DNA from 2 places in the Neptunicella sp. genome. Region 1 is predicted to be linked to the other one. Evidence: predicted binding sites of a transcription regulator. Region 1 holds the regulator's gene; the other holds the start of a gene.
What was found. The regulator MetJ, encoded in region 1, represses methionine synthesis genes. The targets are predictions, from matches to a motif close to TAGACGTCTAGACGTCTA.
Positions count from the first base shown of each region.

Region 2: a site for MetJ is predicted at 3,933-3,950, ahead of metA (homoserine O-succinyltransferase MetA). Genes of this name have one in related genera too.

Region 1 is NZ_JBLWWF010000014.1:21,496-29,566, reverse strand. Features, by position in the region: gene ACTD55_RS12170 (HlyD family secretion protein) at 1-854, opposite strand, end outside; gene ACTD55_RS12165 (TetR/AcrR family transcriptional regulator C-terminal domain-containing protein) at 989-1,648, shown strand; gene ACTD55_RS12160 (hypothetical protein) at 1,651-2,340, opposite strand; gene ACTD55_RS12155 (M56 family metallopeptidase) at 2,436-3,662, opposite strand; gene ACTD55_RS12150 (BlaI/MecI/CopY family transcriptional regulator) at 3,655-4,029, opposite strand; gene ACTD55_RS12145 (amidase) at 4,197-5,720, shown strand; gene metJ (met regulon transcriptional regulator MetJ) at 5,761-6,081, opposite strand; gene metB (cystathionine gamma-synthase) at 6,344-7,507, shown strand; gene metF (methylenetetrahydrofolate reductase) at 7,508-8,071, shown strand, end outside.
Region 2 is NZ_JBLWWF010000016.1:45,853-53,923, reverse strand. Features, by position in the region: gene metH (methionine synthase) at 1-1,868, opposite strand, end outside; gene ACTD55_RS13455 (homocysteine S-methyltransferase family protein) at 1,877-2,923, opposite strand; gene metA (homoserine O-succinyltransferase MetA) at 2,946-3,863, opposite strand; gene ACTD55_RS13445 (hypothetical protein) at 4,282-4,947, shown strand; gene ACTD55_RS13440 (hypothetical protein) at 4,944-5,945, shown strand; gene ACTD55_RS13435 (DUF3565 domain-containing protein) at 5,969-6,184, opposite strand; gene ACTD55_RS13430 (DUF5655 domain-containing protein) at 6,190-6,759, opposite strand; gene ACTD55_RS13425 (cupin domain-containing protein) at 6,759-7,157, opposite strand; gene cdd (cytidine deaminase) at 7,186-7,593, opposite strand; gene rimI (ribosomal protein S18-alanine N-acetyltransferase) at 7,837-8,071, opposite strand, start outside.

The DNA.
Region 1 (8,071 bases):
TCAACGACACCGGTAAATTGAATATCCGGTTGTGCATCCACATTCAGCGTTACCGGCTGACCAATGCTCATATGGGTAATTTGGGTTTCTTTGTAATTGGCAATCACATAAATTTTGGATAACGGTACTAAATACAATAACGTCATATTCGGTTGCGCAGCACTACCGACCCGAGCTCCTAAATTACCAATAACTCCGTCACTAGGCGCCACAATAGCAGCTTTGGTTAGCTGGTTTTTGGCAAAATCCAGCTCGGATTGAACAACACTAATTTGTGCTTCAGCACTACTACGTTTGGTCTCCAGCACCGCTACCATTTGCGTAGCAGCCGCTTTAGCCGCAGTCGCCTGAGCAACTTTAGCTTTAGCCACCTGTACTGCGGCTTCCGCATTTTGCAATTGCTGTTTAGAGTCATATGACTGACTCTCCAGCACTTTAAAGCGCTTTAACTCTAATTCGGCACGATGCAATTCCGCACGGGCAGCATCAATATTCGCCGACGCTTCATCCAACTTTTTATCTTGTAAGGCAAATTGCGCGTCGGCGTCTGCCAATGCAGCCTGGCTAACCGCCAACTGTGCCTGAGCTTGCTTAACTTTAGCCTGATAGTCTGCAGGATCAATTTGAATCAATAACTGGCCTTTTGCGACTCGCTGATTTTCCTGCACTGCCACCGCTGCTATTCGTCCAGTAATCTCGGGGCGGATTGCTATCGTATCAGCCTTAATATAAGCATTGTCAGTTTCTTCGGTAAAACGCCCATGTTGGTACCATTGCATAGCGGCCCGAGCAGCAAAGAACAGTAAAGTGAGTGCGACCAAGGTAAATATCACTTTTTTAATGGTGAATTTCATAGGTAAAAGGATCCATACAAGAGAATAGCAATTGAACAATGTGTAATGTATATTACACTACACAAAAATTCAAGTCCTGTTATAGAATCAATTATTTGATAACATCACAGTTCAGATAATAGGTAGTCATATTGATGAATAATGAAAATCCCACCTTAAGTTGCGCTGATGAAAATTATACTCCGAGAGAAAAGGGGCTATTAAGGCGTGATAAAATACTCGATGCTGCTACGGAAGTATTTTGTCGCAACGGATTTGACGCTGCCAGCCTACAGGAAATTATGGCTGAAGCAGGTGGATCACTGGCAACCTTGTATCGGTTATTTGGGAACAAAGAAGGTCTGTTTCAGGCTGTGATTGAGCGCACCTCCGGACAAATGGTGGATAAGTTGAGTTCCACATTTGCCCGGGAGCAGGACCCGGTTGATGTATTACATGCCATGGGAATCAGCTTTCTCGATCTACTGTCCTCTCCCCAGGTCGGAGCCATCCATCGCCTTCTTATTTCCGAATCAGGGCGCTACCCGCAACTGCGTGAAATTTTTATCAAAACCGCTCCAGAGAGAAACCTCAGAGCAGTGGCGGATTATTTACAATCGCTGGTCGATGCCGGTTATTTGCAATTAAATGATTGTTATATGGCCGCTCAACAGTTACTTAGCATGTTTAAAGGTAACTACCATATGCGTTGTGTATTAGGTGACACTGTGGTGTTATCCGATGACGAGAAGAAACGCTATGTCGAAAATGCCGTGTCAATTTTTCTGAATGGTTGTGCGAAAAAGTACACATAAAATTACTCCCGGACACCGGCAGAAAAAGTGCATCCACCAAAGAAGTAATCTTCTACCGGGGTGATACTCGTCACCTTTATGCGGCCAATTGAGTCAGCACGCGTCTGTTGCTCCACAACTAAATAGAACCACCACTGTCGATCCTGACTGCGCAATTCAATATAGGGATATTCAGTCACCCGCCAAATCCCGGTCAGGGAAGCTTGTTGCTCGGCGCTCAATGGTTGGTCAAAAGACATCTGATAGTGCTGATCGGCGGTTAACTTAATACTGCCCGTTGGCGTGCAGTCGTCGGTATGAAACTGGCGTAGCAAGCTTGAGACTTGATCCCGTTGCTGTCGATTGATGTTGTCCGGTATTAAAAACAACCCCAGGCTATTATTGCTAAACCATTGATTGCCCGTAACCAGTGGCTGAACTGAATTTATATTCCAGCCCAGTGTCGCCAGCCGCAATTGTACTTCATCAATTGTATTGGGATCGTTGAGTACCAGTGCATACATCAACGTTGATTGCTGAATAGCAGCCGGAAATTCATAGTCATTAGTTAACACATCAAAGCCCGCCTCGTTTAGCGTACTAACGATTTGACTGGTTTGGTCGTCGCTTAAATAGCGCTGATTGACTATCACTCTGGTCGCACTGCATGCACTCAATAGACACAAACTAAAACACAGCGATAGCCATTTCATAACAACACCAAAAATGAAATTGATCAGAAATTCAGTCGACATCGCCCCAGCAATAAAAATGTTGAGGCAATAAAAGCCAGAAAAAACAGACCGTTTTAATTAACTATCTTAATCCCTTCAACCAGCGAGTTACGTGGCGAGCTAGTTTGATCCAGCAAATAGTCCAGTTGTACCAGCAAGTTGGTTTGCTTTTGCGCCTGCCCACCAACAATACGCGGCTTATATCGCCATTGTTGCAACGCCTTGATTGATTCCTTTTCAAATACTTGCTCCGGTATGGCCTTGATCACTTTAATATTCGACGTGGTACCATCTACATCAATATCAAATTGCAATACAACTGACCCTTCTATTTTTTGCTCAGCGGCTTCCAGCGGATAGAGCGGTTCCACTCGCTGCACCGGTGAGGCTAAATTCACTTGCGTTTTATCAATCGTGGCTGGCTGTTGATTAGCCATCGCGATCCCGGTTAAAAGCCCGCCTGACAACATTAATACCGTTGCAACCAAACTAACTTTTGCCGAACCACTGTGTTGAATTAACTTAATGCGCTTTTTCATACTGTGTTTATCTCCGTACTGTGAATAAATCGTCATGGGTTGTAGTGACACTTCCGCACAGCGCAATAATGCTTTGCTATACAGAATTTTTTCTTGTTGATTTTTATTGATTAATACCACCTCATCACAAGCTAACTCCTGACACCGGCGAAAAGCTTTATACCCAATCCACACCAATGGGTTAAACCAGAACAGCGCAACAACAACCAACCCACACAAATTAAAAACGTTATCCCGGCGGCGGTAGTGCACTAACTCGTGTTGCAAGATCATCTGCTGTTGGGCCGCAGTAAAGTCGGCTTGGAATGAGCTAGGAACAATTAATCTGGGTCTAAATATTCCTGTTAACACTGGCCCGGCGACGTAACGGGAGGTACTAATAATGAGTTGTTGAGGAAAATGCGTTGGTAACTCAATATTCTTCAGCGGCGTTAATGATAATTGGCTAAATCGCCATTGTTGCCACCAAGCAACTGCCATGACAGCTAACGCCCCAATCATCCAAATGAACTGCCAACTAAATAACGAACCCACTTTCTGACTCTGGCTGGAAAAGCCCACTACATAACGATTAATGCTGTGGTTATTCAGACTCACCAAATCCACCGGTAGATTGTTAACTAGCAGTGCCAGCGGCACCAATAACCACAATAGGTAAACCGTTCTGGCTCCCAAATCTTCCACCGCTTTTCGTTCTAGCAGAAGCATGAGCAATAGAATCACGCTCAATACCAGTTGTTGTGACAGAATCCAGCTAGCCATTGTCTTTCTCCCACTGTTCAATCAATGCCTTTAGCTCATCCACATCCTGTTTAGACAAGGAATCCGCTTCCGCAAAACCAGCAACTAACGGGGCAACGCGGCCTTCAAATAAACGCCGCACCAAGCTTTTACTTTCATTCACTACATAGGATTCCCGTTCTAGCAACGGAAAATAAAGGTAACTACGCTGTTGCTTGTCAAAATCGATGGCACCTTTTTTAACCAAACGGCTTAATAAGGTTTTAACCGTTTTATCATGCCAATCCTTGTGGCGATTAAGCCGCTCAATAATGTCATTGGCTGATGCTGGATATTGCTCCCATAACGCATCTAATACTTCAAATTCAGTTTTGCTTATTTCAGTCATGATTTTCTCGATTACAAATGTAGTCAATAAATTAAGATTACACTTGTAATCAAGAAGCGCAAGTGAAATAACAACTATTTTACAAATAATGAATTGATTAAGTTCATCAGAGGTTGGACAAAAACCAAGCAACAGCGGTATAACAGAAATAAAAAAGGATAATAATCATGAAAACCGTACTGAAGATCGTTCTATTGCTACTCAGCCCCAGTCTATTCGCGGCGCCCAAGCTAGAAGAGCTCACCATTAACCAGACCCAGCAATTATTTACGTCTGGTGAACTGACCAGTGAACAACTGGTCAATTATTATCTGGAGCGAATTAGCCATATTGATCAAAATGGTATCAAGCTCAATTCAGTGGTGCAGATCAACGAGGAAGCATTAGCTGAGGCCAAACAACTGGATCAAGAAAGACAACACCATATTATTCGTGGTCCATTGCACGGTATTCCAGTGTTACTCAAAGACAATATTGATACCGCAGACGGAATGGCCAATACAGCGGGCTCATGGGCATTAAAAAGTAATTTTCCTGAAGATGATGCGTTTTTGGTCAAACAATTACGTACCGCGGGGGCAATTATTTTAGGTAAAACCAATTTAAGTGAATGGGCTAATTTTCGTTCCAGCCATTCTTCCAGTGGCTGGAGCGGCTTATACGGGCAAACCAAAAATCCCTACGATCCTACTCGCAGCCCCTGTGGTTCAAGCTCCGGCTCCGGTGTCGCTGTCGCAGCAAACCTGACCCTGTTAGCCGTGGGTACCGAAACCGATGGTTCGGTGACTTGCCCTTCATCATTAAACGGTATTGTCGGTATCAAACCCAGCCTGGGAACGGTCAGTCGCGATGGCATCATTCCTATCGCCCACAGTCAGGATACCGCCGGCCCCATGGCACGCACAGTAACGGATGCCGTTTATCTGCTCGATAGTATGGTCGCCTTTGATTCCACTGATAAACAAGCGCAAAAAAGTGAAACAGATTTTGCCAGCCATTTAAAAGCCGATGGGTTAAAAGGTAAACGAATTGGCATAGTTCGCCAGCTAATGGGTTACCAACCCGATGTAGATGAACTGTTTGAACAGGCTGTTAACGTATTAAAAAAACAAGGCGCGGTGATTGTTGATGATGTAACGCTAGGCGACAGTGGTGAATGGGGTAAAGCCGAATACGAAGTACTGCTATATGAATTTAAAACTGATTTAAACCAATATTTATCTACCACCGCTGAAGGGTTACCTAAATCCTTACAAGACTTGATTGATTTTAATAATCAGCATCAACAACAGGAAATGCCCTACTTCAGACAGGAAATTTTTCAGCAAGCCCAGCAGAAAGGTCCATTAACTGACAAGTTGTATCAGGATGCGTTAAAAAAGGCTAAATCATTAACCGGTAAACAGGGCATTGATGCGGCATTACAACAACATGATCTGGATTTACTGATTGCCCCCAGTAATCAACCTGCCTGGAAAACTGACTGGATCAATGGCGACCACTATACTGGCGCCGCGTCATCACCCGCAGCGATTTCCGGTTATCCACATATTACCGTGCCAATGGGCCAAGTACATGGTTTACCGGTGGGGTTATCCTTTTTCTCGGGAATGTTATCGGAAGGAACCTTAATTGAAGCGGCTTATGGATTTGAGCAGGCAACTCAACACCGTAAACCACCTGAGCTATAGTAAACAAAGTCGACTGCCGTTGGCCACGGCAGTCGGGCATTTAGATCAATTCATCCTCGTCAATCTCGATCCCCATTTGCTGCATAATTTTACGTGCTTCAGAGGGAATACGATGCTCATTGTCTTTACGCAAATCGTCATCATTAGGCAAAGGTTGATCGGTAAACGCATGCAAAAAGGCTTCACATAACAATTCTGAATTAGTCGCATGACGCAAGTTGTTAATTTGCCGACGAGTGCGCTCATCAGTGAGTACTTTCAACACTTTGAGGGGAATAGAAACAGTGACTTTTTTTACCAGTTCACTTTTTTTACCGTGCTCTGCATAGGGATGAATATAATTGCCATTCCATTTAGCCATATCAGGTCTACTCTTGGTTATTAATAAATAACTGTGTTGATTTATAGCCCAATCAGCTATCAGCACAATTATTAGATTATTGTAAGGGTCTGTTTATCTTTCATATTCCTCACTGTTAAGAAATGAAAGATAAACAGACCCTACTCTGCAACGAAATTCTAACGGTTAGCGGTATTTAGTCAACTTTAGATGTCTAAACATCTTGACGGCTTGACTATCTTTCTTTACATTTGGACGTCTAAACGTCCAAACAAGGATAATTATGTCAAAACTCAACAGCCAGACGATAGCGGTACGCAGCGGAATTGAAACCGATCCGGTCTATGGTGCGGTAGTACCTCCGGTTTATATGACCAGTAACTTTGCCTTCGAAGATTTTCGTGAGCCGGGTCAGTTCGATTACGCCCGTTCCGGCAATCCAACCACCAAACTGTTAGAGAAAACCTTGGCAGATATGGAACAAGGCGCCGGTGCCGTGGTAACCAATTGTGGCTTGGCTGCAATAACCTTGGTTATGCAGTTGTTGGAGCAAGGCGATACGTTAGTTGTGCCCCATGACAGCTATGGTGGCAGCTTGCGGTTATTTAAAGCGTTAGCCAATAAAGGACATTTTATCTTAGACGTGGTGGATCAAACTGATCCCGAAGCGCTTAAACAGGCCTTAGCTAAAAAACCGGCAATGATATGGTTAGAAACACCGAGCAATCCATTGTTAAGACTCGTGGATATTCAGGCGATTTGTGAAGTAGCCAAAAAGCAGGGAACCAAGGTCACCGTAGATAACACTTTTCTGTCACCAATATTGCAGCAACCATTAACCTTGGGCGCCGATTTTGTAGTGCATTCCTGCACTAAATATATTAACGGCCATAGTGATGCACTAGGTGGTGTGGTGGTATGTGCCGATGCTGAAATCGCTGAAAACTTAGGCTGGTGGGCCAATTGCCTTGGTTTAACCGATTGTTCTGCCTTAAATAATTATATGATTTTACGTGGGGTTCGTACCTTATCAGCGCGTATGGCGGTGCATCTGCAAAATGCTGAAAAATTGGTCAATGCCCTTATCTCTCATCCAGCAGTGGATAAAGTGTACTACCCCGGTCTGGCCTCGCATCCCGGCTATGAGATTGCCAAAAAGCAACAGAAAGGGTTTGGCGGCATGCTCAGTTTTGAATTAAAAGGCGGCGAAGCCGAAGTCGAAACCTTGCTTAACAATATTAATCTGTTCTCAATTGCCGAATCTTTAGGGGGCACCGAGAGTTTAATTTGTTATCCGTCTACCATGACCCATCGAGCAATGGATGAACAATCCCAATTAACCGCAGGGATCAGTAAGACCTTGTTAAGAATATCCGCCGGCGTAGAGTATGGTGACGATCTTGTCGCTGATCTGGTTGCCGCATTGAATAAAATTAAGGAAGCATAAATGGTGTCTTACGCACGGGGTATCGATGCCCTGAACCAATCTTTATCACAATTAAAAGACATCAATGTGTCCTTTGAGTTTTTCCCGCCCAACAGCGAACAAATGGAACAGACCTTGTGGAAATCTGTCGAGCGATTAGCTCCGCTTAAGCCCGCCTATATGTCGGTTACTTATGGAGCAAATAGTGGTGAGCGTGACAGAACACATGAGGTGGTCAAACGGATCCAGACTCAAACCGGAATTAGTGCGGCACCGCATTTAACTTGTGTAGACGCCAGCCGCGATGAACTTAAAAGTATTGCCCAGGATTACTGGAATAACGGAATACGCCGCATAGTCGCTTTGCGTGGTGATTTGCCAGCTGGCATGGAAAAGACCGAAATGTACGCCAGTGATCTGGTGAGTCTGTTAAAAGAGGTGGCGGACTTTGATATTGCTGTTGCTGCCTATCCCGAAGTCCACCCGGATGCACCGAATAGCCAGTTTGATTTGCTTAACCTGAAACGCAAAGCCGAAGCGGGTGCGAATCAGGCAATCACCCAGTTCTTTTTTGATGCTGAAGTG
Region 2 (8,071 bases), on a different contig from region 1:
GCTTCTTCGCCTACCACTTCATCATCCAGAATACGTGGATATTTTCCTGCCAATGACCAGGTTAAAAAGAACGGTGTCCAATCAATAAACTCGCGTAATGCTTGTAAGCTGACTTCAATAGGCTGAACCCCTAACTGCTTGGGAACAGTAGGCTGATAATCACTAAAGTCCAGCGGGAATTTATTGGCCCGTGCCTGCATTAAACCGACTGGCTTGCTGCGCGGCTGTTTGCGCGCATGCTGTTCACGAACCTTGTCGTATTCTTTAGTTAATTCTGCGGCATAAGTGGCGCGATTTTCGGCGGTAATCAGGCGCTGACAGACCCCCACTGCCCGTGACGCATTTGGTACATACGCCACCGGATGTTGATAATTCTGTTCAATCTTGACGGCGGTATGCGCTTTGGAGGTGGTGGCGCCACCAATTAATAACGGCAACTCAAAATTCTGGCGCTGCATTTCTTTGGCCACATGCACCATTTCATCCAGAGATGGGGTGATCAAGCCCGATAAACCAATCATATCGACCTTTTCATCGCGAGCGGTTTGCAGAATTTTCTCGCAAGATACCATCACACCCAAATCGATGATCTCGAAGTTATTACATTGCAGTACCACACCCACAATATTTTTACCGATATCATGTACATCACCTTTTACCGTCGCCAGCAGGATTTTACCATTGCTGCTACCAGCATCTTTTTCCAGCTCGATAAAAGGTTCCAAATAAGCTACGGCGCGTTTCATTACCCGGGCCGATTTGACCACCTGCGGCAGAAACATTTTGCCTTCACCAAATAAATCACCCACCACGTTCATGCCGTCCATCAATGGCCCTTCAATCACATGCAGGGGTTTGTCGGCTTCCAGTCGGGCAGCTTCGGTATCTTCTTCGATAAAATCGGTAATGCCTTTGACTAACGCATGTTCAAGGCGCTTATTAACTGGCCATTCACGCCATTCCAGGGTGGCCTTGGCAATTTCTTTACCATCACCTAAATAGCGCGGTGCCATTTCTAACAAGCGATCAGTGGCATCATCACGACGATTAAGAATGACATCTTCTACCGCTTCTTTGAGCTCTTCGGGAATATCGGTATACACCGCCAGTTGTCCGGCATTCACAATGCCCATATCCATGCCGGCTTTTATCGCGTGGTATAAAAACACCGAGTGCATGGCTTCGCGCACAGGATTATTGCCCCGGAATGAAAACGATACATTGGATAAACCGCCGGACACGTGGCAATGAGGTAAGTTTTGTTTAATTCGGCGCGTGGCGTTAATAAAGTCCACTGCATAATTGTTGTGTTCTTCAATACCGGTAGCCACGGCAAAAATATTCGGATCAAAGATAATATCTTCCGCTGGAAAGCCGATTTTCTCGGTCAGCAATTTATAACTGCGTTCACAGATTTCATATTTGCGATCTTCGGTGTCGGCCTGACCTGTTTCATCGAAGGCCATAACGACCGCAGCGGCACCATAGCGTTTAACCAGCTTGGCATGATGCAAAAAGGCTTCTTCGCCTTCTTTTAAGCTGATGGAATTTACAATCGCCTTACCTTGTACACATTTAAGCCCGGCTTCGATAACACTCCATTTGGAGGAGTCGAGCATAATTGGTACCCGCGAAATATCCGGCTCCGAGGCAATTAAATGTAAAAAGCGCTGCATCGCGGCTTCAGAATCCAACATGGCTTCATCCATGTTGATGTCGATAATTTGTGCGCCATTTTCCACTTGCTGGCGGGCCACATCTAAGGCGGTATCAAAATCGCCTTCCATAATCAGGCGTTTGAACATAGCGGAGCCGGTGACGTTAGTGCGTTCTCCGACATTAATAAAACTGGCTGTTTGTTGAGTCATAAAACTTCCTATGCGACGAACGGCTCAAGGCCAGATAAACGCATTTTAATTTCGCGCTCAGGGATTTGACGAGGTGCCACGCCCTCAACGGCATTGGCAATGGCTTGAATATGTTCCGGTGAGGTGCCGCAACACCCTCCAACAATATTCAGCAATCCGGATTGTGCCCATTCTTTAATGTGCACCGCCATTTCATCACCTTCCATATCGTATTCACCAAATTCATTCGGCAAACCGGCGTTCGGATGAGCCGAAACAAAACATTCACTCACATCCGATAGCTCCTGCACATACTGGCGCAACAAATCCGGCCCCAAGGCACAGTTCAAACCAAAAGACACTGGCTGGATATGACGTAAGGAATAATAAAACGCTTCGGTGGTTTGACCGGAAAGAGTGCGTCCTGACGCATCGGTAATAGTACCGGAAATCATCACCGGCAATTGTGCGCCCAAATCTTCAAATACCTGCTCTACCGCAAAGGCCGCAGCCTTGGCATTGAGGGTATCAAAAATGGTTTCGATCAAAATCAGGTCCGCGCCCCCTTCAATCAACGCATGGGTAGACTCCATATAAGCCTCAACCAATTGATCGAAGTATATGTTACGGAAACCGGGATCGTTGACATCCGGTGAGATCGAGGCGGTTTTACTCGTCGGGCCTAATACGCCCGCAACAAAACGGGGTTTGTCCGGTGTACTGTATTTATCCGCGGCCTTACGCGCCAATTTGGCCGCTTCAATATTGATCTCTTTAGACAATGACTGCATTTCATAATCAGCCATCGAGATGGTTGTGGCATTAAAGGTGTTGGTTTCAATAATATCCGCACCGGCCGCCAGATACTGGCAATGAATATCAAAAATAATATCTGGTTGAGTCAGCACCAGCAAATCGTTATTGCCTTTAATATCGGTATGCCAGTCAGCATATCGTGTCCCGCGATAATCGGCTTCTTCCAGCTTATGGCGCTGGATCATGGTACCCATAGCACCATCAAGGATCAAAATACGCTCTGCCAATGCTTGTTTTAGTAAATGTTCAGTTTGCTGCAAGATAAACCTCTACAAATCAAATTTATTTAATATCAGATAAATCATAAGGCGTGATCTGATAGACATAGTAATTTAACCAGTTGGCATACAATAAAGTGCCATGTGAACGCCATGTTACGCTGGGTGGTTGGCTCGGATCATCATTTGGATAATAGTTTTCAGGCACACTTGGATTAAGCCCTTCACGTATATCCCGCTGATATTCTTGATCCAATGTCTCAGGATCGTATTCCGGATGTCCGGTCACAAATACCAGTCGCTTGTCTTGGGAAGCCACAATATGGGCGCCAGTACGAGTCGAACTGGCCAATATATTTAACTCCGGCACCGATTGGTAATCCGCCATACTGATTTCCCCGTACCGGGAATGGGGGGCGTAAAAAACCGGATCAAAACCACGCATTAACTCATCATGTTCAAAATTGACCTGATGGGGAAAAACCCCGCACAACTTCTGTTCATTCAGTTTACGGTTTAAGCCAAAATAATGATACAAGGCAGCATGAGCCGCCCAGCATAAAAACATGGTGGACTGGACATGACGACGCGCCCAATCCATCACTATCTGCATTTTGTCCCAGTATTTCACATCCTGATAATCCAGCATCGCCAGCGGTGCACCCGTCACGATCAAGCCATCGTATTTTTTGTTGACCACCTGTTCAAACTGATAATAAAAATTATCCATGTGTGCTTTAGGCGTATTTTTGGGTGCCTGATTATCGATGCGAATCAAATCCACATTAATTTGTAGCGGCGTATTAGATAATAAGCGCAGGATTTGCACTTCCGTCTCTATTTTATTTGGCATCAGGTTTAAAATTCCCACTTCCATCGGGCGAATATCCTGATTAATCGCTCGCTCGGTATCCATCACAAAGATGTTTTCTTCGCTTAATACATTTAATGCGGGTAAATCAACGGGGATCCGGATTGGCATAACGATTCCTGATGTAATTTAGCAGACCATGCGCGTATCTTGCCAATTACCATAGAACAAATCAACATCTTTACGTCTAGACGTCTAAATGAATTTTAGAATTACATTCACGATTTTTGATATACAACGACACTCAACTTTAGAATAGTAATACCCTTGACACCATCTTGCGGATAATGGAAGAACCTTTCTTGGCGAGCATGACTAGATATACTTCAAGAATATGGAAAGTATATAGGAAAAACAGGGTTTAACATTCTTTAAAATTTTCTTGACTAACTTAATTATCTAGCTCATATATTCTTATAGTGGTTATTATTTGACCATTTGAATGCAAGCAATTGACGAAATAAAGTAATTAATAATCATTGATATACGCGATCACAACTACAGGTAAAATTACTAAAGGAATAGGAACATGCAAAAAAATTTCCCTCCTATACTTTCATTTATTCTTACAATTTGGATTGTAATTGCATCACTCAATTCCAAAGCAGTTGAAGATATTGGCAATGATATTGAACATATTGTTGTTTACGGAACCTATTATCCAATGGACATAATGTGGTTAAAGTTAGAGTTTGAATCGCTGTATCGATATCAAAACTTCTTGGATGATTACGTTAACGTAGATGAGCAACAAGCACTAAGAACGGCATGCCAGGCAGTTCTAGCGAAAAAACCAAACGGGTGTTACGGGAAACCAACGGCTCTTGCTACTCCACGCACAAATGGGTGCTCAATTCCGGGAGGTTACCCATATGAAAGTTGGAAAACATCATTTGAAGGTGCGTGTAATAATCATGACGTGTGTTATGACAATATAACAGCAAGCAAATCTTTTTGTGATGGGAAGTTTAGCCTAGAGATGGACGAGGTTTGCGATGTTATAGTTCAAAGTGCTAAGCAGAAGCAGTGTTACTCCGCATCCGGAACTTACTATAGTGGAGTGGTAATAGGTGCTATAGGGGCTTATTACACAAACCAGACAGAGGCAAATTGCGCTGCTTGGTGGTCATCTTTTGATGAAACTTGCGGCAAGTTAACAAGTTATATTTATAAACTTGGAGGTTGGATGTCATGAAGACAATTACAAAAACTTTCATTACTGTGATGTTAATGATTTGTCCTTTAAGCTCAACAATTGCAGTCACCGATTCTCAAGATGATATATTGCCAGATTGTAGTTATGTACAAGTAGATGATGTAAATAAAACTCAGCAGAAATCTCGTAAAATCAATAAGGCTCTCGTATCTTACGCCTCCAGCAGTCAATCAGTTTATCGTTTGTTATGGTTGATGAAGGAACATACGAAGACAGATGAAGCTGTTATAGAATGTTTATCCAATACTTACTATGAACCTTTAGAACCTATTTCCCGCGAAACATTGACTCAAATGTTACCCAAAGTAGAATTAGTATTAACGTACTTTAGGATGGGTTCAGATGGCCTAATTGCAGCTATAGATAATGGCAAGATTTCAGTAAATGAGAATTTTTCAATATATGAAAATCAAAACGTATCATTGATCGGTCTTTTATTAATGAATGAACGTGGGCGGATACCATTCACATTAGCTAAAGATCTTATTGATCGCGGAGTTGATATTGTTCCATTAGATTTGTTATATATCGGCTATGGGAAAACCAAAGATTATAAGTTGATCGAGTTATTGGTTGCTCAATTGGACAGTGATGAAATACGGCTGATGTGGACAGAGCCAGGCACAACAAGTTTACCTTGGGATATTCTTTCCAAGACAGCAGCGTTTGGAGACAATAAAGAGTTGGAAATTATGCTTGAACGACATGTTGGAGATAATAGCTATGCTTTATATATGCTGCTTTCCAAGCTTAAAAATGAAAACAATCAAAATCCTGATGAAACCTCCAGGCTTATAAGCAATATAAAAATATTGCTTGAGCATGGTGCCAGAATATTTTCTTCCTCTATGGATATTGTTCAATCGAAGTTGATTGAATCGGAATCACCGGGGCTTTTGAAACAATATGGACAATCAAATGATGAACTTACAAAATTGGAACGTAAGTTTTTAAATGATATTTTAAAGCTGGATTAGTAACAGTTGTTCATATCTCAGATCTAAACTAAATGTTTAACATCCCTCGGTGCACCTTCATCACATTTTTTGCAATTAAGTTGGTGACCCAACATCGATTGCCTGCCCTGTTCGGTGATGACCCACGGGCGATTTGTCCAGGGCGGGTTGTGCCGCACATGTTGAAAATGTCCACACACCAGCTCGGCCACCCAATGTTGTTCTTCATCCAGATGATAGCCTTGAATCGGTTGCTGCATATCTGCTAGCCATTTTGTTGATAGGCAGCGACCAGCAATGTTTCCACTTCGGTGGTGATCGCATTGATGCTGGTTAAACTGATTTTATGGGTGGCCTGACCGGGCGCATTGGCCGGTTGTAGCAAAGCTGATACAGGAGGATCAGTAAAACGCAGCCCCACATCCACCCGCTTTTTTGTCGCGGCGGCAATAGCAATAAACTGACGTTTGCGCATAAAGGGAATATAACTGGCGCGTCCTTCAACTTGTACATCCGCCCCCAGCGCCAAAATCAATTGTTGTAAACGTTCAAAAATAGGTAACAACTCACTTTTGGCACCAGCATATTGTTGGGAGATATATTCTTCCAGCGTCGGTGGTTGCCAACCGGCAGCCCGCGCCGCAGCATCAGCAATCGCCCATTGAGAATTTTGCGCTATACCATGTTGCTGTTTTAACCAGCGCCTGACGTCATTCTGATTGAGTGGATCAATGCCACTGTGCTCAACCAACTCAATCCACTGGTGCAAGGTTTTACCAGTGCGCTGTTGCAAAGTTGAGGCGACCGCGGCCATCATCTGTTCGGGATTGGACATTATTTTTCATCGGCCTTATGTTGCGTACCTTCACCGGGAGTAATAAACAGCATACGGGTGGCAACGCTAGTTTTAGCGGTATGCCATAAGCCTTTGGGCACAATCACATATTCACCGGACTGCTGTAGCGTTAACGAATGCAGTTGTTGCCCGTCATCAATAACAAAAGTAGCTTCGCCGGATAACAGGATCACAACTTCATCCCCTTGAGGATGCATTTCCCAACTGCCCCAGTCAGAATCGAAATCATAACTGGCAATCAGTTCGTGTCCTTTAAAATGATTAAAGTTATCGTCCAGTTGCTGATAGATGGTGGGCGTCACTGGCACTTTGGTGGCCATTTTATCCGGCCCTAACACCACAAACTCGTTAGCAATATTGGCTTTTTCAGCTGTCATCAATTTCCCACCGTTAATGCATTTTCAGTTATGAATTCACCATTGCCTGGTCAAATGAAAAGGGCAGCAATTCCTTAATCGTGACTTGTTTGATCTCACCTTGCCATTGGAATACCAATAAAATATCGGCGCCAAATTCAGAGATAAACTGACGACACATGCCGCAAGGACTAATATCCCCCTTGGGTGAATACACAGCCACGGCAACAATATTTTTATAACCCTGGCTAATCGCGTTCCCCAACGCCACTCTTTCGGCACAGATACCCGACGGGTACGCAGCATTCTCGATATTGACGCCACTGATCACCTCGCCATTGTCCAATAATACTGCGGCCCCTACCGGATAATGAGAATAGGGTTCATAAGCCTTGCCGATAACTTGCTCAGCTTCTGCCATCAAGGCGCTAACATCCGTTGGTGAAAGTGTCTTCATTGATCATTTTTTTCCTGATTTAGACGGTCTATTAGTCTCAGGTAAAATGACACGAGCGTCAATCGGCAAGGTAATTCAGTGACGAGCTAAACCCCGTCCTACGGTATTCATTCAAATGCAGGTCGGTGTTTACGCCGCGAAGAGCAAAAATCCAGACAGAGCAATAAATGACTTCCCTTTGCGACTTGGCGTCTCTGCGTGAAAGTTTGTTTTCAATTGCTGAGCTAATGTTCTGTTCATACTCTAGAAAAACATCTTACTCATGACGATGGCGTCTTCCCAGCCTTTGTCGGTAGGATAGTAATTTTTGCGATGTTCAATCTCGGCAAAATCAAACGCTTGGTACAGATTAATCGCAACGCTGTTTGATTCACGGACTTCCAGCCAGATTTGCTGGGCACCACGCTGTTGGCATTGTTGCTCAAAATGCGTCATTAAGTTCCGCCCAAATCCTTTACCGCGCATGTTTGAGCTCACC